One region of the Micromonospora sp. NBRC 107095 genome, then DNA from elsewhere that is predicted to be linked to it. Evidence: predicted binding sites of a transcription regulator. Region 1 holds the regulator's gene; the other holds the start of a gene.
The links. The regulator HrcA, encoded in region 1, represses chaperone genes, less so after heat shock. The targets are predictions, from matches to a motif close to GGTTNGCACNCTCNNNNNGAGNGTGCNAACC.
Positions count from the first base shown of each region.

Region 2: a site for HrcA is predicted at 2,937-2,967, ahead of groL (chaperonin GroEL). Genes of this name have one in related genera too.

Region 1 covers NZ_BSTU01000003.1:605,517-616,639, forward strand. The annotation lists gene QSK15_RS19610 (serine hydrolase domain-containing protein) at 1-607, opposite strand, end outside; gene QSK15_RS19615 (histidine triad nucleotide-binding protein) at 604-963, opposite strand; gene QSK15_RS19620 (SDR family NAD(P)-dependent oxidoreductase) at 1,007-1,768, shown strand; gene QSK15_RS19625 (16S rRNA (uracil(1498)-N(3))-methyltransferase) at 2,041-2,775, opposite strand; gene dnaJ (molecular chaperone DnaJ) at 2,776-3,918, opposite strand; gene hrcA (heat-inducible transcriptional repressor HrcA) at 3,994-5,016, opposite strand; gene QSK15_RS19640 (DUF4870 domain-containing protein) at 5,242-5,865, shown strand; gene hemW (radical SAM family heme chaperone HemW) at 5,914-7,137, opposite strand; gene QSK15_RS19650 (enoyl-CoA hydratase-related protein) at 7,157-7,966, shown strand; gene QSK15_RS19655 (SDR family NAD(P)-dependent oxidoreductase) at 8,014-8,778, opposite strand; gene QSK15_RS19660 (hypothetical protein) at 9,099-9,959, shown strand; gene QSK15_RS19665 (phytanoyl-CoA dioxygenase family protein) at 10,182-11,084, shown strand.
Region 2 covers NZ_BSTU01000006.1:331,817-342,939, forward strand. The annotation lists gene QSK15_RS27285 (GNAT family N-acetyltransferase) at 1-734, shown strand, start outside; gene QSK15_RS27290 (hypothetical protein) at 813-1,061, shown strand; gene groL (chaperonin GroEL) at 1,120-2,742, opposite strand; gene QSK15_RS27300 (hypothetical protein) at 3,015-4,109, opposite strand; gene QSK15_RS27305 (cold-shock protein) at 4,204-4,407, opposite strand; gene QSK15_RS27310 (GNAT family N-acetyltransferase) at 4,651-5,181, shown strand; gene paaN (phenylacetic acid degradation protein PaaN) at 5,363-7,036, opposite strand; gene QSK15_RS27320 (GNAT family N-acetyltransferase) at 7,187-8,206, opposite strand; gene thrC (threonine synthase) at 8,455-9,741, opposite strand; SAM riboswitch class I at 9,752-9,887, opposite strand; gene QSK15_RS27330 (DMT family transporter) at 9,955-10,917, opposite strand; gene QSK15_RS27335 (ArsR/SmtB family transcription factor) at 11,009-11,123, shown strand, end outside.

The DNA.
Region 1 (11,123 bases):
CGACCAGGAACCCGGTGGCCGCCGTCGGCCGTGGGGTCACTGTCGTGTCGGTCAGCCCCAGCGGCGTCAGGATCCGCTCGGTGAGGGCCTGCTCCCAGCTCCCGCCCCGCAGCCGGGCGACGAGCTGGCCGAGGACCGCCATACCCAGGTTCGAGTAGTGGAACCGGCGGCCGGTCGGCAGCACCCGCTCGGCGCGGTCCAGCTCGGCGACCAGTTGGTCGGCGTCCGGTGCGCGAAGGCTGTCCCAGACGTCGCCGAACGGCTCGCGTTGCAGGCCAGCGGTGTGCGACAGCAACCGGCGTACGGTCAGCTCGCCGTGCGCCGGGAGGTCGAGGTGCCGGCCCACCGGGTCGTCCAGGTCCAGCAGCCCGTCGTCGCGGCACTGCAGGACCAGCACCGCGGTGAACGTCTTGGTGACCGAGCCGATCCGGAACTGGGTGCCCGGCTCCAGCGGGTTGTCGGTGCCGGTCATGCCGACGGTGCGGGTCCAGAGCGGTCGGTCGGCCCGGTGCAGCGCCGCCGACACCGCCGGCACCCGTGCGTCGGCCTGCACCCGCCGGACGAGTCGGTCCAGGTGCTCGTGCACGCGGCTGTCCGGCACGCTCACCCGAGGTCCCGGGCCAGCATCGGGCCCAGCGGCGCACCACCGAGCAGGTGCGCGTGCACGTGGAACACCTCCTGCCCGCCGTACGCGCCGGTGTTGAACATCAGCCGGAAACCGTCGCCGAGCAGGCCCTCGTCCTCGGCCACCGCGGCGGACGTCGCCAGCACGTCGGCGGCCAGCGCCGGGTCACCCTGGGCGAGCGTCGCGACGTCGGCGTAGTGCTCCTTCGGAATGACCAGGACGTGCACCGGCGCCTTCGGGTCGATGTCACGGAAGGCGAGCGTGGTGTCGGTCTCCCGGACCACGGTGGCCGGGATCTCCCCGGCGACGATGCGGCAGAACAGGCAGTCGGATCCCATCCGGGCAGTCTAAGGAGAAGAGGGCTACGGCAGGATGTCCGGCATGACGGATCGGGCGGTACTCGTGACCGGAGCTTCGCGTGGCATCGGCCGCGCGGTGGCGGAGGCGTTCGCGGCCAGCGGGGACCGGGTGGCGATCCACCACCGGGACTCCGCCGAGGCGGCCGAGCAGGTCCGCGCCGGCCTGCCCGGCACGGGGCACGTCGTGGTCCGCGCGGACCTCACCGACCCGGACGCGGTCCGGGCGATGGTCGACCGGGCCGCCGAGCTGCTCGGCGGGCTGGACGTGCTGGTCAACAACGCTGGGACGTACGGCGACCGCGACGACCCGCACCCGATCTTCGGTGCCTCGTACGAACAGTGGCAGAACCGCTGGCGGCAGGTGCTGGAGACCAACCTGACCGGAGCCGGCAACGTCATCTGGTGCGCCGCCCAGCACATGCGGGAGCGCGGCGGGCGGATCGTCAACGTCTCGTCCCGGGGCGCGTTCCGCGGTGAGCCGCACCAGCCGGCGTACGGTGCCAGCAAGGCGGGGCTGAACGCGTTGGGTCAGTCCCTCGCGGTGGCGCTCGCGCCGTACGGCATCGCGGTGGCCACCGTCGCACCGGGGTTCGTGGCGACCGACATGGTCACCGAGTATCTGCGCGGTGATGAGGGCGCCGCCATCCGGGCGCAGAGCCCGTTCGACCGGGTGGGCCGGCCGGAGGAGATCGCCGCCGCGGTGCACTGGCTGGCCTCGCCCGAGGCCGAGTGGGCCTCCGGCACGATCGTCGACCTGAACGGGGCTTCGTACCTGCGCAGCTGACCTCGCGACCCAGGCCCGGTGCGGCGTTCACCGACGGACCGGGCGGTGCGCTGCGCCTCCTGCGGGCGGACGGCGGATACCACGGTGAGCGTGATGCCTGTCAGCCATCTTGATGACTGACAGGCATCACGCTCACCGGAGTGGGCGGCCCCGATCCCGCCCGAACCACCGGCCCGCAGGCCGCGCCACCAGCGGCCGAAGCGCACGCGGGCCCAGGCGGGCGGCCGAAGCGAGCGGCTGCCCAGGGTCGCGGTGGGTCGGCGGTGGCCCGGCTACCAGCGGCCGAGCCGGGTGGCGAGCACACTGAGGGCCGCCACCCCGGCCGTCGAGGTGCGCAGCACAGCCGGCCCGAGGCGTACGGGTCGACCGCCGGCGTCCGTGAAGGCGCTCAGCTCGGCCGGGGCGATGCCACCCTCCGGGCCGACCACCAGCACGATCTCACCGGTGGCGGGCAGCTCGGCGGTGGTGAGCCGGTCCTCGGCCTCCTCGTGCAGCACGAACCCGGCGGCGGCACCGGCGATCCGGCGGGCCACCGTGGCGGTGGACTCGTCCGGCGCACCGGCCACCACCGGCAGCCACGGTCGGCGGGCCTGCTTGGCCGCCTCCCGGGCGGTGGCCACCCACTTCTCCCGGGCGCGTACGCCCCGGTCGCCGCGCCACTGGGCCACCGAACGCGACGCCGCCCAGGGGACGATCTCGTCCACCCCGACCTCGGTCATCGCCTGCACGGCCAGCTCGCCCCGGTCGCCCTTGGCGATGCCCTGCACCACGACGATCCGGGGGACCGGCGCGTCCGCGTACCCCCGGGAGGTGACGGTGACCTCCAGGCTGCCCCGGCCGACGGCCGTGACCACGGCGGCGGCCGTGCCACCCCGGCCGTCGGCGAGCAGCAGCTCCTCGCCGACGCGCAGTCGCTGCACGGTCGCGGCGTGGTGCCCCTCCGGGCCGTCCAGGGTCAGCGTGCCGCCGGTGGGCAGCGCCTCGACCAGGAACAGCGGCGCGGACACTCAGGCGTGCCCGTTGAACGCGTCGCGCATCCGGGAGAAGAAGCCACCCTGCTTGGACAGCTCGGCGACCTCCTCGCCACGGGTCTTGGCGAAGTCGCGCAGCATCTTCTCCTGGTCGGCGTCGAGCTTGGTCGGGGTCCGCACGTCGAGGTGGACGTAGAGGTCACCCCGGCCGGTGCCGCGCAGGTGCGGGACGCCTCGGGCCCGCAGCCGCAGCGTGCTGCCCGGCTGGGTACCGGGCTTGACGTCGACCGGCTCCTCGCTGTCCAGCGTCTTGATGGTCAGCCGGGTGCCGAGCGCGGCGGCGGTCATCGGCACGGTGACCCGGCAGTGCAGGTCGTCGCCCTTGCGCGAGTAGACGTCGTGCGGACGTTCGTGGATCTCCACGTAGAGGTCGCCGGCGGTGCCGCCGCCCGGGCCGACCTCGCCCTGCTGGGCCAGCCGGATCCGCATGCCGTCCTCGACCCCGGCCGGGATCTTCACGGTCAGCGAGCGGCGGGTGCGGACCCGGCCGTCACCGGCGCAGGTCGGGCAGGGGTGCGGGATGGTGGTGCCGTAGCCCTGGCACACGGTGCACGGCCGGGCGGAGACCACCTGGCCGAGGAAGGTGCGCTGCACCGACTGCACCTCGCCCCGGCCGCCGCACGCCTCGCAGGTGGCCAGGTGCGTGCCGGCGGCCGTGCCGGCACCGGAGCAGGTGGTGCAGAGCACAGCGGTGTCGACGGTGATCGGCGCCTCGACGCCGAACGCCGTCTCGTGCAGGTCGAGTTCGAGCCGCAGGATCGCGTCGGCTCCCGGGCGGGTACGCGGCCGGGGGCCGCGGGCGCCGCCGCCCGCACCGCCGAAGAACGCGTCCATGATGTCCTGGAAGCCGACGAACGGGCCGGCTCCACCGGGGCCGCCCGGGCCACCGGCGCCGCCGCCCGGGGCGAGCGGGTCGCCACCCAGGTCGACGATCTGCCGCTTCCGGTCGTCCGAGAGGACCTCGTACGCGGCGTTGATGTCCTTGAACTTCTCCTGAGCCTCCGGGTCCGGATTGACGTCCGGGTGGAACTGGCGCGCCAGCTTGCGGTAGGCGCGCTTGATCTCGTCATCGGAGGCTTCCCGGCTCACACCGAGAATGCCGTAGTAGTCCCTGGCCACTGCGTTCCGTGTCCTCATGTTCGTCTCGCGTTGCGCCGGTCGGCGGCCGCAGCCGGCCGCATCGGCCCTGACCAATCAGTTCTGGGCCAGCAACTCGCCCACGTAGCGTGCCACGGCGCGCACCGTGGCGATGTTGCCGGGGTAGTCCATCCGGGTGGGCCCCAGCACCCCGAGGCCGCCCACGATGGTGGTGCCCGGGCCGTACCCGGTGCTGACCACCGAGGCGGCGCGCAGGTTGTCGAACTCGTTCTCGTCGCCGATCAGCACCCGGGTCGTGCTCGGCTCGGTCTCACCGATGAGCTTGAGCAGCACGACCTCCTCCTCCAGCGCCTCGAGGATCGGCCGCAGCGAGCCCTGGAAGTCGAGCAGGCCACCCCGGGTGAGGTTGGCGGTGCCGGCGAGGGCGATCCGTTCCTCGTGCCGTTCGACGAGCGTCTCCAGCAGCACGCTGGCGAGCGTGGTCATGGTCGGGCGCAGCCCGGTCGGTGCTTCCTCGACCAGCGCCTGCACCAGCGGTGGCGTCTCGGACAGCCGGGCGTTGGCGAGCTTCTCGTTGATCAGTCGGCGCAGGTCGGTGACGTCGTCGGCGGGCACCGGCCCGGGCAGCTCCACGAGTCGCTGCTCCACCCGGCCGGTGTCCGCGATCATGACGAGCATCAGCCGGGTGGTGGAGATCGGCACCAGCTCCAGGTGACGCACCGAGGAGCGGGCCAGCGACGGGTACTGCACGACGGCGACCTGCCGGGTGAGCTGGGCGAGCAGCCGCACCGTGCGGTGCACCACGTCGTCGAGGTCGACGGCGCCGACCAGGAAGCGCTCGATGGCCCGCCGCTCGGCCGGGCTGAGCGGCTTGACCCGGGACAGCCGGTCGACGAAGAGGCGGTAGCCGCGGTCGGTGGGCACCCGGCCGGCACTGGTGTGCGGCTGCCGGATGTAACCCTCCTCCTCCAGCACGGCCATGTCGTTGCGGACCGTGGCCGGGGAGACCCCGAGCTGGTGCCGCTCGACCAGCGCCTTGCTACCGACCGGCTCCTGGGTGGAGACGTAGTCTTCGACGATGGCGCGGAGCACTGCGAGTTTCCGGTCGTCGAGACCCATCCTCCGCACCTCCTGTCGCACGTCGGCCGCCGGCGCCCTGGGCCGGCCGAGCCGTCCTGGCACTCGACTGTAGCGAGTGCCAGTCTACGTCGGCAGGCCCGCCGACGCGATGATCAACGGCCACCGGTCGGTGCGGCCCGCGCCACCGCACTGGGCCGATCGGCCCGCACTGCCGGGCGGTGTCGCTCTGGTGCGACGTTGCCACGGGCCCCTACCGTGACATCCATGACTGAACCTCCTCGCCCTCCCGGTTCGGGTGAGCCCGGCAACTACCCGCCGGAGCCGACCTCCCCGGGCCCGTTCCCGTCGGCCGAGCCGCCCACCGCACCACTGTCCGGCGCGCCCGGCCCGGCCGGCTATCCCCCGGCCGGTGGCTATCCGCCGCCCACCGGTGACCAACCGCCGTCAGGTGGCTACCCTCCGGCAGGCGGCTATCCCCCGCCCGGGGGCTACCCGCCCGGCGGCTATCCGGCCGGTGGGGCCTACGGCGGCCCCGGCGGCGGCTACGCCAACAACGAGGACAAGACCTGGGCGTTGGTCGCCCACTTCGGCGGCGCGCTCGGCGCGCTGATCAGCTTCGGTCCGCTGGGCTTCGTCGCCCCGCTCATCGCCTACCTGGCCCGCGGCCAGCAGTCGCCGACCGTCCGGGCGCACGCCCTCGCCGCCCTGAACTTCCAGATCCTCTGGTCGATCATCGCGTTCGTGCTGCTCTTCGTGAGCTGGTGCCTGCTCTTCCTGCCCAGCATCGCCGTCGTGGTGATCCAGATCCTGTTCGGGATCATCGCCGGCGTGAAGGCCAACGAGGGCACCCCGTACCGCTACCCGATGACCGCCAACTTCATCAAGTGAACCGAACCGGCCGCTCCCCCGGCCGGTTCGGCACACCGCCGCCCCCGCTCAGGGCAGCAGGTCGCGGACGACCGCGTCGGCGAGCAGCCGCCCGCGCAGCGTGAGCACCGCCCGGCCGGCGGCGTACCCGTCGGCGGCCAGCAGTCCGCCGGCCAGCGCCCGCTCGGCACCGGCCCGCCCGGCGGCGTCGAGCACCGCCAGCGGGAGACCGCTGGCCAGCCGCAGCCGCAGCATCACGTCCTCCATGTGCGCCTCGTCGACGGTGAGCACCTCCCGGGCCAGCCCGGGAGACGCACCGGCGGCCAACCGCTGGGTGTACGTCGTGGGGTGTTTGACGTTCCACCAGCGCACCCCGCCGACGTGGCTGTGCGCGCCCGGGCCGAGGCCCCACCAGTCCGCACCGGTCCAGTAGAGCAGGTTGTGCCGGCACCGGGCCTCCTCGCTGCGGGCCCAGTTGGAGACCTCGTACCAGGAGAACCCGGCCGCGTCGAGCGCGGCCTCCGCCGCCAGGTAGCGGTCCGCGGCCACGTCGTCACTGGGGTACGCCAGCTCGCCGCGCCGCATCCGGGCGGCGAGCCGGGTGCCGTCCTCGACGATCAGGGCGTACGCGCTCACGTGGTCCACCCCGGCGGCGACGACCTGCTCCAGCGAGGCGGCGAAGTCCTCGGCCCGCTCCCCCGGTGTGCCGTAGATCAGGTCCAGGTTGACGTGGTCGAACCCGGCGTCGCGCGCCTCCAGGGCGGCCGCGGTGGCCCGGCCGGCGCTGTGGGTACGGTCCAGGATCGCCAGCACCCCCGGGGAGGCGGACTGCATGCCCAGCGAGATCCGGGTGTAGCCGGCCGCCCGCAGCAGCTTCAACGATTCCGGGGTGACCGACTCGGGGTTGGCCTCGGTGGTCACCTCGGCGTCGGCGGCCAGCCCCCAGGTGCGGTCGATGCCGTCGAGGATGCGGGCCAGGTCGTCGGCGGGGAGCAGGGTGGGCGTGCCACCGCCGACGAAGACGGTGTCGACCCGGGGCGGTGGGTTGTCGCCCAGCACGCGGGCGGCGAGCGCCAGTTCGGCCAGGACGGTGTCGGCGTACCCCTCGCGGCTGGCACCGCCGCCCAGCTCGGCGGCGGTGTAGGTGTTGAAGTCGCAGTAGCCGCAGCGACTGGCGCAGAACGGGACGTGCACGTACACGCCGAAGCCGCGCGCGCCGACCGCTGCGGTGGCGGTGGCGGGCAACGATCCGTCGACGGGGACGGTCTCACCATCTGGAAGGACGCCGGGCATGGCCACTAGTGTGCCCGGCATGACCTCTCCCGACGTCCTCGTGCGGGTCGCCACGGCCCGTGGGGTGACCACCCTCACCCTGGACAGCCCACACAACCGCAACGCGCTCTCCACGGCTCTGATGACCCAGTTGCTGGCCGGGCTGACGGACGCGGTGGCCGACGAGGCGGTCCGCGTGATCGTGCTCGACCACACCGGCCCGGTCTTCTGCTCCGGGGCGGATCTGAAGGAGACCGCCATGGCGTACGCCAGCGGGACGGTGCCGGCCGGCATGTTGGGTGACGTGCTCGCCGCGGTCTGGGAGTGCCCGAAGCCCGTGCTGGCTCGGGTGGCCGGGCCGGCGCGGGCCGGTGGGCTCGGCCTGATCGCCGCCGCCGACCTGGCCGTCTGCGCCGACGAGGCGACGTTCGCGTTCACCGAGGTCCGCATCGGGGTGATCCCGGCGGTGATCTCGGCGACCGTGCTGCCCCGGCTGCACCCCCGCGCCGCCGCCGAGCTGTACCTGACCGGCGACACCTTCGACGGTCGCCGGGCCGCCGAGATCGGCCTGGTCACGGCGTCGGTCCCGGCGGACGGGCTGGACGACGCGGTGCGCGGCTACTGCGACTCGCTGGTGCGCGGCGCGCCGGGCGCGTTGGCCGGCGCGAAGGATCTGCTGCGCCGGCCGGCCACCGCCGAGCTGCGTGCCGAGCTGGCCCGGCTCTCCGCCGTCTCGACCGGTTACTTCCTGTCCGACGAGGGACGTGAGGGGGTCACCGCGTTCCGCGAGAAGAGGTTGGCTCGGTGGGTGCCCGCTCCGGACGATGCTTCCGCTGACCATGCCGGGTAGGACCGGGGTGCCGCCTTCGGTTGGCGGCACCCCGGTCGTCGGTGGGATCACCAGGCGGTCGCGCCGCCGTCGACCGGGTAGTTCGCCCCGGTGATGTACGACGCCCGGTCCGAGGCGAGGAAGACCACCAGCTCGACGACCTCCTCGGGGCGCGCGAAGCGCTTGAGCAGCGTCTTGGCGGTGATGGCGTCCCGCGCCTCCTGGTTGTCACCGAGGTCGCGTTCGCTGGCCGGGGTGAGGGTGGGCCCGGGGCTGACCGCCACGGCGCGGATCCCGTGCGGCGCGCCTTCGAGCGCGAGCTGCCGGGTCATCCCGATGATGCCGGCGTTCGCGGCGGTGTGACCGACCATCGGCGGGACGTGGCCGCCGATCGTCCCGGCCATGGAGGCGGCGCTGATGATGACGCCGCCACCGCGCCGGACCAGGTGCGGCCAGGCGAACTTCGACACGAAGTACGGAATGTCGAGTTCTCCGGTGATGGTGTAGCGCCAGTCCGCCACGGAGAAGTCGGGCATCGGGCCGAAGCGGAGCGCTGCCGCGTTGTTGTAGACCACGTCCAGCCCGCCGTAGGCGGCGGCAGCGTCGTCGACGAGCGTGCGTACCTGCTCGGGGTCGGTGAGGTCGACCGGCGCGATGCCGGTCATCTCGCCGCCGGCACGGCGGACGAGGTCGACCGTCTCGTCGTTTCCGGCGACCTGGAGGTCGGCCCCGACGACCTTCGCGCCCTCGCGGGCAAAGGCCAGCGCTGCGACGCGGCCCAGACCACCCCCGGTGCCGGTGATCAGCACGACCTTGCCGTCAAGCATTCCCATGACACTCCTCCTCGTTCGGTGACCGACTCGCCCAGGTGGTGGCGGTCAGTCGGATTGACATGTCAACAGGGTTAAGTCCTTGATTGGTCAATCGCTTCCCGCCGTCGCGTACCCAGTGACGCTCCCGACAACCCGGCACCGGGCAGGTGACAGAACCAGCGAGCAGGTGAGATCGCCACCGAAGCGGGAACGTCGCCAACCGGTACGCGACAACGGAGCCGGTCCGAACCGGTCCGAGGCGCCCGAGTCGGGCCCGAACCGCTCGGACGACCCGGAGAGGGCGTGCGGGGACGTACGCTTGGCGGACTGTCGATCTGGGGGTGTGGGTGCGAACTCGGGCAACCGTGGCGGGTGGAGTGGTGCTCATCCTCGTCGCCGTGATCGCGATCTGGCTCGTCGTACGGCAGGTCGGCGACAACCTCACGCTGCCGCTGGTGGCCCGGAAGTGCACGGTGCAGGCCGATGGCCGGGTCGCATTGGACGCCGACCAGATGGCCAACGCGGCGACCATCGCGGCGATCGGCGCGAAGCGTGGGATGCCCGAGCGGGCCGTCGTGGTCGCGCTCGCCACCGCGTACCAGGAGTCCGGGTTGCGCAACCTCGCCGACGGCGACCGCGACTCGGTCGGCCTGTTCCAGCAGCGACCGAGCCAGGGGTGGGGCACCCCGGCGCAGATCCGCGATCCGCGCTACGCGGCCAACCGGTTCTACGCGGCCCTCAAGAAGGTGCGCGGCTGGGAGAAGATGCGGGTCACCGATGCCGCCCAGCGGGTGCAACGCTCGGCGTTCCCCGAGGCGTACCAGAAGTGGGCCGACGACTCCGAGGTGCTCAGCCGGGCACTGCTCGGCGACGCCAGCGGCGCTGTCGCCTGCACCGTGGGGCGCACCCCGGCGATGTACGGCGCGGCGGCGGCGGCGCAGCTGACCCGCAACCTGGTGCTGGACTGGGGGTTGAAGGGCACCGACCCGACCGACCCGACGGGGTTGGCGGTCACCCCGGGCGACCAACGCGACGGCTGGCGGTACGCGCACTGGCTGGTGTCACACGCCCAGGACCACGGGGTGAAACGGGTCCGCTTCGGCGACCTGGAGTGGACCGCGCGCAACGGCTCGTGGGGCCGGGTGGACGGGCAGCAGAGCCCGGCCGGGCAGGTGGTGGCCGAGGTGTTCAACGAGGGTTGACCCGACCCGGATCTCCTAACCGGCAGTGACCGCACAATCCGGCAATATGCATGAAATCCGGCTATTGATCGCCTTGATCTCACTCTGTGCGTTTCTCTCGCTGCGTGGGGTCCCGCTGCGGCCCAATCCCCCAACACACCCTCCCCGATGCCTGGGCCACCGCGTTACGATCGGCGGCCTGTGCCAGAAAAGGTTTCACCTCATGGGGAGGGGTACGACGCGGTGTTCGATTACGGCGACCGGACCGGTTACGAACCGATCAGCGACATTGACCGCAAGGAGTTCCACGAGCAGGGTTTCCTCCTGCTGCGCAACGTCCTGACCGAGGACCACCGGGCGGCGCTGGAGGCGGCGGTCGACCGCGTCTACGCCGAGGAGCAGGCGAAGGGCACCACCAAGAAGGACGGCACCCTGCACCTGCTGGGCTTCCTGGAGCGCGACGAGCTCTTCGGTGAGCTGCTGACCCACCCGATCGCCTTCCCGTACATGTGGGGGCTGGCCGGCTGGAACATCTACACCCACCACAACCACCTGGACGTCACCCCGCCGGCCGCCGAGCCGGAGAAGCCGTACTGGGGTTGGCACCAGGACGGGTACCGGCAGAACTCCGACCCGGAGACGATGGACCCGAACCTGCCCCGGCCGATGTTCTCGCTGAAGGTCGCGTACGTGCTGTCGGACCTCTCCGAGACCGGCCGTGGCGCCACCAAGGTCATCCCGGGCAGCCACCTGTGGAACTCGCTGGACCGTCCCAAGGACCTCAGCGTGCACAACCCGGACCCGGAGGGCACGGTGGAGATCACCGCCAACCCGGGCGACGCCTTCATCTTCGACCGCCGGCAGTGGCACTCCCGCTCGACGAACCTGTCGACCATCACCCGCAAGATGCTCTTCGTCGGCTACACCTACCGGTGGATCCGTCCGCTGGACGAGCTGCACCCCGACGTGAACGGCGAGTGGTACCGCAACCGCACCCCGGTCCAGCGCCAGCTGATCGGTGAGGGCACCCACACCGCCAACTACTGGGGCATCAACTGGGACGGGTACGTCGACGACGAGATCCCGCTGCGCAAGGAGCTCAAGGAGCGCGGTCTGCTCGACCGCAGCATCCCCTGGCTGCGCTGATCACCTGCGTCTGAGAACGGCCCCCGCCACCGTTGGCGG
Region 2 (11,123 bases), on a different contig from region 1:
TCTGCTCGGTGTCGTCGGCCGATCCGGGGATCGGGCATGTGGACCTGGTCGCGGTCCACCCTGATCAGCGGCGTCGGGGCGTCGGCCGGGCCCTGCTCCAGCGGGCCGAGCGGGTGCTCGCCGAGCGGGGGGCCACCGAGGTGCTGCTGGCCGGGAATCCGCCGTACTACGCGTGGCCGGGCGTCGACGTCCGCTACACGCCGGCGGTCTGCGCCGCCCTCGCGCTCGGCTACCAGCAGGACCGGACCGCCTGGAACATGACAGCGGACCTGTCGTACGACGGGTCGCCGGCACTGCGGTCCACCGAGGCTGCCCAGCGGCGGCTGGCCGACCAGGGCGTCACCGTACGGCGGGCGGAGCCGGTGGACCTGCCGGCGTTGACGGCGTTCGCCAGGTCCACCTTCGGCGGTACCTGGGACGGCGAGTTGGCCGGGTCGGTGGGGCGCGCGGACGCCGGTTGCCACCTGGCGGAGCGGGACGGCGAGCTGCTGGGCTTCGCCGCGTACGGGTCGTCGCGGCCGAGTTGGTTCGGGCCGATGGGCACCGCGCCGGCCGCCGAGGGGTCGGGCATCGGTGGGGTGTTGTTGCGGCGCTGCCTGCGCGACCTGCGGGCGGCGGGGCTGGACCGGGCACAGATTGGCTGGGTGGGCCCGGTGCCGTTCTATTCGGGCAGCGCCGGCGCGCGGATCGAGCGGGTCTTCTTCCTGTACCGGAGAGCCCTACCGACCACATAACTGGGGCAAACAGGACGTAGATCCGTTCGCCCGCGTCGGCCATCGACGCCCCCTACCGTTTCGGTAGAGGAGGCAGCCATGACCACGGATGACAACCAGACCGAGGACGGCCCGCCGATCACCTGGAAACCGGTGGGTGAACTCCCCGGTCAACTGCCGTTCGACCGGCTCGACTACGGCGACGCCGAGCAACTGGCCGAGATGACCACCGACGGTGAGCCGTCGATGGCCGAGGAACCTCAGGAGATGGTGGACGCGCCGATCCAGCTGCTTCCGCCGTACAGCAGGGCACAGAAACGGCGCAACCAGCGCCCCCTACCGACCTGACGACGAACGGGGCGGACCGCGTCAGCGGCCCGCCCCGTTCGGTGTGTCGGAACTGGACTCAGAAGTCCATTTCCCCGCCACCCGGGCCAGCCGGGGCAGCCGGGGTCTTCTCCGGCTTGTCCGCGACAACAGCCTCGGTGGTGAGGAAGAGCGCCGCGATGGAAGCGGCGTTCTGCAGCGCCGAGCGCGTCACCTTGGCCGGGTCGATGATGCCCGCGGCCAGCAGGTCGACGTACTCGCCGTTGGCGGCGTTGAGGCCGTGACCCGCTTCGAGGTTACGGACCTTCTCCACCACGACGCCGCCCTCGAGGCCGGCGTTGACGGCGATCTGCCGCAGCGGGGCGTCCAGCGCGACCTTGACGATGTTCGCACCGGTCGCCTCGTCGCCGACCAGGTCGAGCTTGTCGAAGGCGGTCTTGCCGGCCTGCACCAGCGCGACGCCACCACCCGGGACGATGCCCTCCTCGACGGCGGCCTTCGCGTTGCGAACGGCGTCCTCGATGCGGTGCTTGCGCTCCTTGAGCTCGACCTCGGTGGCCGCGCCGACCTTGATGACCGCAACGCCGCCGGCCAGCTTGGCCAGCCGCTCCTGCAGCTTCTCCCGGTCGTAGTCGGAGTCGCTCTTGTCGATCTCGGCCCGGATCTGGTTGACCCGGCCCTGGATCTGCTCGGCGTCACCGGCACCGTCGACGATGGTGGTCTCGTCCTTGGTCACCACGACCTTGCGGGCGCGGCCCAGCATGTCGAGGCTGGCGGCGTCGAGCTTGAGGCCGACCTCCTCGCTGATGACCTGACCACCGGCGAGGATGGCGATGTCGGTCAGCATGGCCTTGCGGCGGTCACCGAAGCCCGGCGCCTTGACGGCGACCGACTTGAAGGTGCCACGGACCTTGTTGACCACCAGGGTGGCGAGGGCCTCGCCCTCCAGGTCCTCGGCGATGATCAGCAGCGGCTTACCCGACTGCATGACCTTCTCCAGGATCGGGAGCAGGTCCTTCACCGACGAGATCTTGCTGTTGGCGATCAGGATGTACGGGTCGTCGAAGACGGCCTCCATACGCTCCGGGTCGGTCATGAAGTAGGCCGAGATGTAGCCCTTGTCGAAGCGCATACCCTCGGTGAGCTCCAGCTCCAGCCCGAAGGTGTTGCTCTCCTCGACGGTGATGACGCCTTCCTTGCCGACCTTGTCCATCGCCTCGGCGATGATCTCGCCGACGGTGCTGTCGCCAGCGGAGATGGAGGCGGTGGAGGCGATCTGCTCCTTGGTCTCGACGTCCTTGGCGAGCTTGGACAGCTCCTCCGAGACGCTCGCGACAGCGGCCTCGATGCCCCGCTTCAGGGCCATCGGGTTGGCGCCGGCAGCCACGTTGCGCAGGCCCTCGCGAACCAGGGCCTGGGCCAGGACGGTCGCCGTCGTCGTGCCGTCACCGGCAACGTCGTCGGTCTTCTTGGCGACCTCCTTGACCAGCTCAGCGCCGATCTTCTCGTACGGGTCCTCGAGCTCGATCTCCTTGGCGATGCTCACACCATCGTTGGTGATGGTGGGGGCACCCCACTTCTTCTCGAGCACGACGTTGCGGCCCTTGGGGCCGAGGGTCACCTTTACGGCGTCGGCGAGCTGGTTCATGCCCCGCTCGAGGCCGCGGCGCGCCTCTTCGTCGAACGCGATCATCTTGGCCATACGGCGTTGTCCTCCTGGACACTCACGGGCCACCCGAGATGTGTGCCCCGGATGGGCCGCCTGGTGTACGCACCTTGGGACGTCGCCACCTGGCGACGACGACGTCCTTCGGCCGGGCCGGATAGCCCGCGACGACCGGCCATGTGTCGCCCCGGCGTCTCCACGCCGGTGCAACCTGGCCCCACCGTCCCGACCATTGGCACTCACGGTATGCGAGTGCCAATGACTTGTTTAGCACTCTCCCATGCCGAGTGCAAGCACGATGCCGCCGCTCAGCCGAGTTCCGCAGCCAGTACGGCGGTGTTCACCGGCGCCTCATGGGCCCGCTGCTCGGCGTACGTCACCAGCAGACCGATGAGTTGGGCCAGGTGAGCGGGCAGGGCCAGCACTGCGGTGATCCCGATCACGACCACCGCGCCGACCGCGGTGCCCGCCGAGGCGAACGGGTCCGTTCCGAGCGGGGAGGTGCCCACCCCTTCCAGCACGCCGGGGATCACCGTGCCGACGATCACCGCCGCGGCCACCAGGGCGACCCGACCGAGCAGCAGGCCCAGCCGGTCGTGGAACATCCGGAACGATCGACCGATCGGGTTGTGCCGCTCGAAGAGATAGACCGGGCCGGCCATGCTCAGCGCGAAGGCCAGGTAGATGCCCGGCAGCACACAGAAGCAGAGGCCCACACCGATCAGCAGGCCGATCAGCAGGGTCCAGCCCCACAGCCCGAGGGCCCGCCGCAGGCCGTAGCGCAGCGCCGACTCCAGGCTGACCGGTTGACCGGCCGCCTGCTTGGTGATCACCCAGGTGCCGGCGGCCCAACCGACGGCCTGCACCAACCCGACCAGCAGGCTGCCGCCGACCAGCAGGACCAGAAGGTTCAGCAGCTCAACGAGGAAGTTGTCCGGAAGTGCCGGATTCGGACTCGACTCGGCCTGGGCGGCCCACTTCGCCGACGGGTCCAGCCCCAGCGAGATCACCGAGAGCACCGCCGCCGGCAGCACCTGGGTGAGCAGCGCGATCGGCACCAACTGCCGCCAGCCCCGGCGCAACGCTGCGCCACACCTGTCGAACCAACCGCCGAGGCCGGCGCCCGGCGGTGTGACCAGTGCGTCGTTCGGGTCGAACCCGTAACCCGGCGGATGCCAGCCAGCCGGCGGCCCCGGGTACCACGGCTGCCCACCGTAGGGGCCCGACCCGGGCGGGTAACCCCCGGTGGGCGGGAACGTCCAACCCTGCGGCGGCGGACCTGCACCCTGTACGGGATTCCAGCCGGGCGGCGGACCGGAGTGGCCGGGGCTGCCGGCGGGCGAGGACGGATCCGGCTCCCCGGACCCGGCGGACGACGTGGGCGGGGGCGGCTGGTCGGTCATGAGCGCTCCTCGGCATCGGCTGGAACGGTCACGATCTTCCCGGCTAGGTGCCCCTGCCGCAGCCCCGACCCACCGGGGCCGACGATCCGGAAAATCAGCCGGTGACGCGTACGTGCTCGGCCTGCGGACCCTTCTGGCCCTGGGCGATCTCGAACTCGACCCGCTGACCGTCGTCCAGCGCCTTGTAACCGTCCATCTCGATAGCGGAGAAGTGGACGAACACGTCCTGACCGCCGTCGACGGCAATGAAGCCGTAGCCCTTTTCGGCGTTGAACCACTTCACGGTGCCCTGTGCCACGGTGCACTTCCCTTACTCTGCGCGGCCTTGCCTGACCCGGCGCACGGCGCAGCCGGGCGCCCCCGACCACCGACTCAGCGATCGATGACCGCCATTGAGTGAGGTGACCGAAATCGCACGCTACACGAGGAGTGACGGCCGCGCACGGCCACAAATCGGACACACTGCGGGGCCGCGCCGAGATGGCGGCGAGCGGGCACAGCTCACGAGGAGGCGGCCGTCCCCTGTGGTAGGCATGCGGACATGACCACCGACATGGGCTCGCCGGCAGTGCGGCTCGCGGAGATCCGTCGGGTCCGGCCGGAGGACGCCGCCCGGATGCGGGCACTGCGCCTGGAGATGCTGGCCGACGCGCCGTTGGCCTTCCTGGAGACCCTGGCGGACGCGGCGGCCCGGCCGCACAACGAGTTCGCCGCCCGGGTCGCGTACACCTCAGCGGGTTCCAGTAACGCGCAGTTCATCGCCGACCCGGGTAGCCGGTTGGTCGGGCACGCCGGCGGCACCACCGCCCCGAACGAACCCGGCGTGACCGTGATCTACGCCGTGTACGTCACGCCGACCTGGCGCGGCAGCGGGCTGCTCGGCGAGCTGATCGACGGGGTGGCCGCCTGGTCGCGAGCCTGCGGCCGACCGGAGCTGCTGCTGGAGGTGGTGGTCGGCAACGACCGCGCCTACCGGGCCTACCAGCGCCTGGGCTTCCAGGACACCGGGGTACGCGTCCCCCACCCCACCATCCCAGCCCTCACCGAACTGCACATGCGCCGAACAGCCTAAATCCAAGAACTCAACCCAAGGCAGAGCCACCGAGATGTCCCCAAGGCCGCCGGACGCGTCAGCGACAACCGTGCCCGAGTCAGGGTTTCCGGGGCAGCCCGACCCGCGCAGGGATCAAGCCTGACCGCCCGGAGCGGGGCGGGCTGCCCCGGAAACCCCCAACCGCGACCAAGATCAAAAATTAGACGTGCCGCCGAGACTGCACGATCCGGAACCGGTTCGCCACGTAGGCCCCGTCCGTCAGCGCCGAGTTGGCCGCCGCGTTGGCCCCACTGCCGTGGAAGTCGGAGAACGCCGCCGACTGGTTGACGAAGACCCCTCCGGTGAGGTTGCAGGACAGGTGCACCCCGACCTCGACCGCCACCGCCTCGGCCGCGTCCAGCACCGCCTCGTCGGTGGAGTAGACCCCGGCGGTGAGCGCGCCCTTCTCCCCCACCGTCCGGCGCAGCAGCTCCAGGCTGTGCGCCGTGGAGTCGGTGGCGATGGCGAACGAGATCGGACCGAACCACTCCCGGCCGTACGTCTCCGCGTCGTCAGCGGTCAGCTTCACGATCGTCGGGGTACGCACCACCGCGTCGGCGTACGACGGATGGTCCACGGCACGCGACTCCAGCACCGGCTCGCCGACCTTGGTCACCTCGGCCAGCCGCTCCAGCACCCCGTCGTTGACGATGGCGCCGGTGAGTTCGACACCCCGGGCCGGGTCCGCGGTGAGCTTCCCGACGGCGGCGGCGATCCCGCCGGCCACCTCGTCGAAACTCTTGTGTCCCTGGTCGGTCTCGATGCCGCCGGCCGGGATGAGGATGTTCTGCGAGGTGGTGCACATCTGACCGCTGTAGAGGGTCAGCGTGAAACCGAGGTTGCGGCACATGCCGGCGAAGTCGGCGGTGGAGTCGATGACGACGGTGTTCAGCCCGGCCTTCTCGGTGTAGACCGAGGCCTGCCGCGCGTGCGTCTCCAGCCAGTCGCCGTACTCGGTGGAGCCGGTGAAGTCGACGATCTTCACGGCCCGGTGCAGGGCCAGGTCGCTGGCGAGCTTCTCACCGGGCGCCTCCGCCGCCAACATGATCAGGTTCGGGTCGAAGCCGGCCTCGGCGAGCACCTCCCGGGCGTACTTCACGGTGATGGCCAGCGGCAGCACGGCGCGCGGGTGCGGCTTGACGATCACCGGGTTGCCGGTGGCCAGCGAGGCGAACAGCCCGGGGTACGAGTTCCAGGTCGGGAAGGTGTTGCAGCCGATCACCAGCGCCACGCCACGCGGCACCACGTGGAACGTCTTGGTCATCCGCAGCGGGTCACCTTTGCCGGCGGCCTTCTCCCAGCCCGCCGTGCCCGGGTGCCGGGTCATCTCGGCGTACGCGTACGCCAGGGCCTCCAGCGCCCGGTCCAGCGCGTGCGCGCCACCGGCCTGGAAGGCCATCACGAACGCCTGCCCGCTGGTGAACTGCACCGCGTTGGCCAGCTCGAAGATGTTCTTGTGCAGCCGGTCGAGGATCTCCAGGCAGACGCCCACCCGGGCCTGCGGGCCGGCGTCACGCCACGCCGGCAGCGCGGCGGAGGCGGCGTCGACCAGTTCGCCGGTGCCGGCGTGCGGGTACCGCACCGCCAACTCCACCCCGAACGGGCTCGTCTCGGTGGCGACCCGACCGCCACTGCCGGGCTGGTCGAGCGGGAAATCACCACCGAGGTACGCCTCGAAGGCGGCCTTGCCGTCGGCGGCGGCGGTCTCGCCGTACACCCGGGGGCTGGGGGATTCGGGATAGGCGGACCAGTAGCCCCGCTCCGTGATCGCGGTCAGCGCACGGTTGAGGGTGTCGGCGTGCCTGTCGTACAGGGGATGCGGGGTCTCCGTCATGCCCGCCATCATGCCTGAGTCAGGTCCGCGAGCAGTAGCGCGAATGCCCGGCAGCGGCGCACGCCTGAGTCAGGTCCGCGAGCAGTAGCGCGAATGCCCGGCAGCGGCGCACGCCTGAGTCAGGTCCGCGAGCAGTAGCGCCGATACCTGTCAGAGGGTGAGCTGCCAGTCGGTCCAGGAGTCCACCGGGCGGAAGCCGAGCTGCTCGTTGATCGCCACCATGTAGCTGTTGCTCGCCGCGTTCCAGGTGTCGATCACCTGCACCGCGGGCTCGTGGGTGAGCAGGTGGTGCAGGTTCTCCGCCTTGGCGATGAGGCCGAGCCGGTGCCCACGGTGGGCCGGGTCGACGATGGTGATCTGCTGGTAGGCGTGCCAGTCGGCGGAGGCGCCCACGTCCAGCAGCGTCCAGGCGACAAGTCGGCCGGACGCCTCGTGGCGCATCCCGAGGTGGTAGCGCCGCCGGCCCCGGGCGTCCAGCGCCCGTTCGTTGCCGCGGATGCGCTCGGCGTCCACCTGCTCCGGCTCCCACTGCACGTCGCCCATGGGTGCGTCCATCAGCAGCCGGCCGTCGAGGTAGGCGATGTCGGCGACGTACTCCTGCGGGGTGGCCCCCTGCCAGCAGACCGACTGGTAGCCCTCGGCCCGCGGTCGGGCCTCGGCGAGCGCCGCCCGCAGCGCCACCCGGTCGATCTTGCCGACGTCGAGCCGGCGGCGCACCTCGGCGAGGGCGGGTTCAGCGCCGGTCCCGGCGGCGAACGCGTCACCGGCCACGCTGCGGGCCGGCCCGCCGGGCAGCGCGGAGACGGCCATCGCCACGACCCGCTTGCGGTTGTGCTCGCGGAGCAGGCGCACCCCGTACTCGTGCAGTGCCCGGCCGACACCGCGACGCCGCAGCTCCGGATGCACCGTCAGCTCGGCGGAGGCGTTGTCGGTGTTGTCGAGCTGCGGGAGGTCCAGCTGGAGGTAACCGGCCGGCACACCATCCAGTCGGGCCAGCGCGAAGAGGGACCGGGTGCCGGGCATCGGCGTGTGGAACAGCGCGTCGAAGCGGCGCCGGCAGTAGGGCGGGAAGTCCGGCAGGTCGGCGTCGTTGGCCGCCGACCCGATCCGGTACGCCTCGTCGACCGCGCTCCGGTCGGCGCCGTCGAACGACGCGATCGTGATGCTCATTCCGCTGAGGGTGCACCAGGCAAAAGCGATCGGGCCAGCGAATTAATCGCTGGCCCGATCGAACGTGGTCGGGAGGGACACTCGCACAACGCCTCCGGCGTTGGGTCGCAAGAACTTCAAAAGTCTTCGGCGAAATGCCCTCCCGCACGGAGCATCTTGCGCCGTCCGGTTCCTGCCGTCAAGTCCGTAGCGGCGGGTTTTCCACACTCACAGCGAAAACTCAGTTACTGGCTGATCCACTCGGCCGCTCAGCCGAGGAGGCCGGCGTCGCGGGCGGCCCGCAGCGAGGGCTTGATGTGGTGGGTCGGGCCAACCTGGCCGGCCACCGCGTCGATGGTCTTCAGACCCTCGCCGGTGTTGAACACGACGGTCTCGGCCGTCGGGTCCAGCCGACCGGACTCGACCAGCTTGCGCAGCACGGCCACTGTCACCCCGCCCGCGGTCTCGGCGAAGACCCCGGTCGTGCGGGCCAGGTCGCGGATGCCCGCCCGGATCTCGTCGTCGTCGACGTACTCCATCCAGCCGCCGGTGCGGCGGACCGCCTCCAGGGCGTAGAGGCCGGCTGCCGGGTCGCCGATGTTGAGCGACTTGGCGATGCCGGTCGGCTTGACCGGGATGATCGTGTCGGTCCCGCCGTGCAGGGCGGCGGCGATCGGGTTGCAGCCTGCGGACTGCGCACCGAAGACCTTCCAGCCGCCGGCCGGCGCCTCGACCAGGCCGATCTCGACCAGCTCGGAGAATGCCTTGTCAATCTTGGTGAGCAGCTCGCCGCTGGCCATCGGAATGACCACCTGCGCGGGGATCCGCCAGCCGAGCTGCTCGGCCACCTCGTAGCCGAGGGTCTTGGAACCCTCCGCGTAGTACGGCCGGACGTTCACGTTGACGAACGCGGTGTCCTCGAATTCGTCGGTCTCCACCAGCTCACCGCAGAGCCGGTTGACATCGTCGTACGAGCCGTCGATGGCGACCAGCTCGCCACCGTAGACGGCGGTGGTGATGACCTTGCCCTGCTCCAGGTCACTGGGGATGAAGACCACCGAGGGCACCCCGGCGCGGGCGGCGTGGGCGGCCACCGAGTTGGCCAGGTTGCCGGTCGACGCGCAGGCGAACCGGGTGAAGCCGAGCGCCTTGGCGGCGGTGAGCGCTACCGAGACGACCCGGTCCTTGAACGAGTGGGTGGGGTTGGCGCTGTCGTCCTTGACCCAGAGCGGCGCGGTGATGCCCAACTCGGCGGCGAGGTGCGGGGCCGCCACCAGTGGGGTCAGCCCCGGATCGAGGGTGACCCGGCTGCCCGGGTCCTGACCGGCGGGCAGCAGTGCGGCGTACCGCCAGATGTTGTCCGGGCCGGCTTCGATCTGTTCGCGGGTGACGGTGGCCAGCGCGGAGGTGTCGTAGTCGACCTCCAGTGGGCCGAAACACTCGTAACAGGCGTGCTGGGCTGCGAGCGGGTAGCGGGCCGAACAGGCGCGGCAGACCAGGGCGCGGGCCGGGCTGGCGGAGGTGTCGATGCCGGAGCTGACGAGCGTCGACGTCATGTCGAGAGTCCTCTCATCTTTCCCCGCATCGCACGGTGCGGCGGGGACGGAATTGGCACCTGCCCCACGGGTCGCTCAGCGGTGAGCGCGCGGGGTGGTTGCCGGGGCGTCGTCGGGCCGTATCCCTCAGCCCCTCTGGATGAGGTATTCAGTTGTGCTGCCGAGTCTAGGCAAAGCTGGCCGTGGCCTCCAGGGCGAATCCCAGGGAGTGGGTCAGCGGGCGTTCACGGCCACCGGGTCGGTCACCGCGATCGGGTCCGTCACCGCACCCGACCGGGGCAGGGGCGTGGTCCGGGGGCGGGCGGCGAGATTCGCGGCGATCAGGGCGGCGATCGTGATGGCGGCCCCGACCAGTTCGACGGGTTCCGGGCGGTAGCCACGGGCGATCTGCACCGCGAAGGTGGTCACCGGAACCAGGTTCATGAACAGCGCGGCGTTGGCGGCACCGAGTCGCTGCACGCCTGTGTTCCAGGCCAGGACCGCGATGACGGCGCCCGCCAGGACGGCGTACGCCAGCTGCGGGGTGACCGCCACGAGGTCGGCGGCGCCTGGCGCGTGCTGCCAGCCGACGGCGTCGGCGCCGATGCTCAGGACGAGCATGGCGGCCGTGCCGGCGAGCGCGGTCAGTGTGGTGAAGCGCAGCGGCGTCCACTCGCCGAACCGGCTGGCGCCGTGGGTGTAGATGGCCCAGCCCAGCACCGCGCCGATCATCATCAACCCGCCGAGGCCGAACTGGCCGAGACCGGCCAGGCTGCCGCGCGTGATCACCAGGCCGACTCCGACGAGCGCCGCCAGGGAGAGGGCCAGCAGGAGCGGCTTAGGGCGTACGCCGTCGCGAGCCCAGCGGACGAGCTGGGTGATCACCGGGGTGGTGGCCACGAAGAGGGAGACCTGCTGCGGGGCGGCGTGTTCGAGCGCCAGGCTGGTGAGCAGGTTGAAGCCCGCGAAGCCGACCACGCCGAGCACCACCACCTCCAGCGCCCTTGCACCGTGCCGCAGCGCGCCGGCACCCTCGCGGAGCAGCAGGATGGCGACCAGGACGACGGCGGCCAGCAGGTAGCGCGCGGTGGTCAGGTTGAGCGGGTCGACCCGGTCGAGCGCGCTGGCCAGGATCGGGAACATCACGCCCCAGCCGAGCACGGCGACCAGTGGGTACACGGTGGCGCGGGATCGCATCGGCAACTCCAATGTTCGAGTATCGTCGAACCAACGACACCGACCATAGGGCGTTGTTCGATAGTTGTCGAACAAGGGTTACACTGGTCACATGGAGCCGCACGAGCCCGACCTGACCGCCGTACCGGTCACCAGCGTGCTGGCCGCACTCGCCGACGACGTGCGGCTACAGATCGTCCGGGCACTCGCCGAGGGCGGCGAGTCCC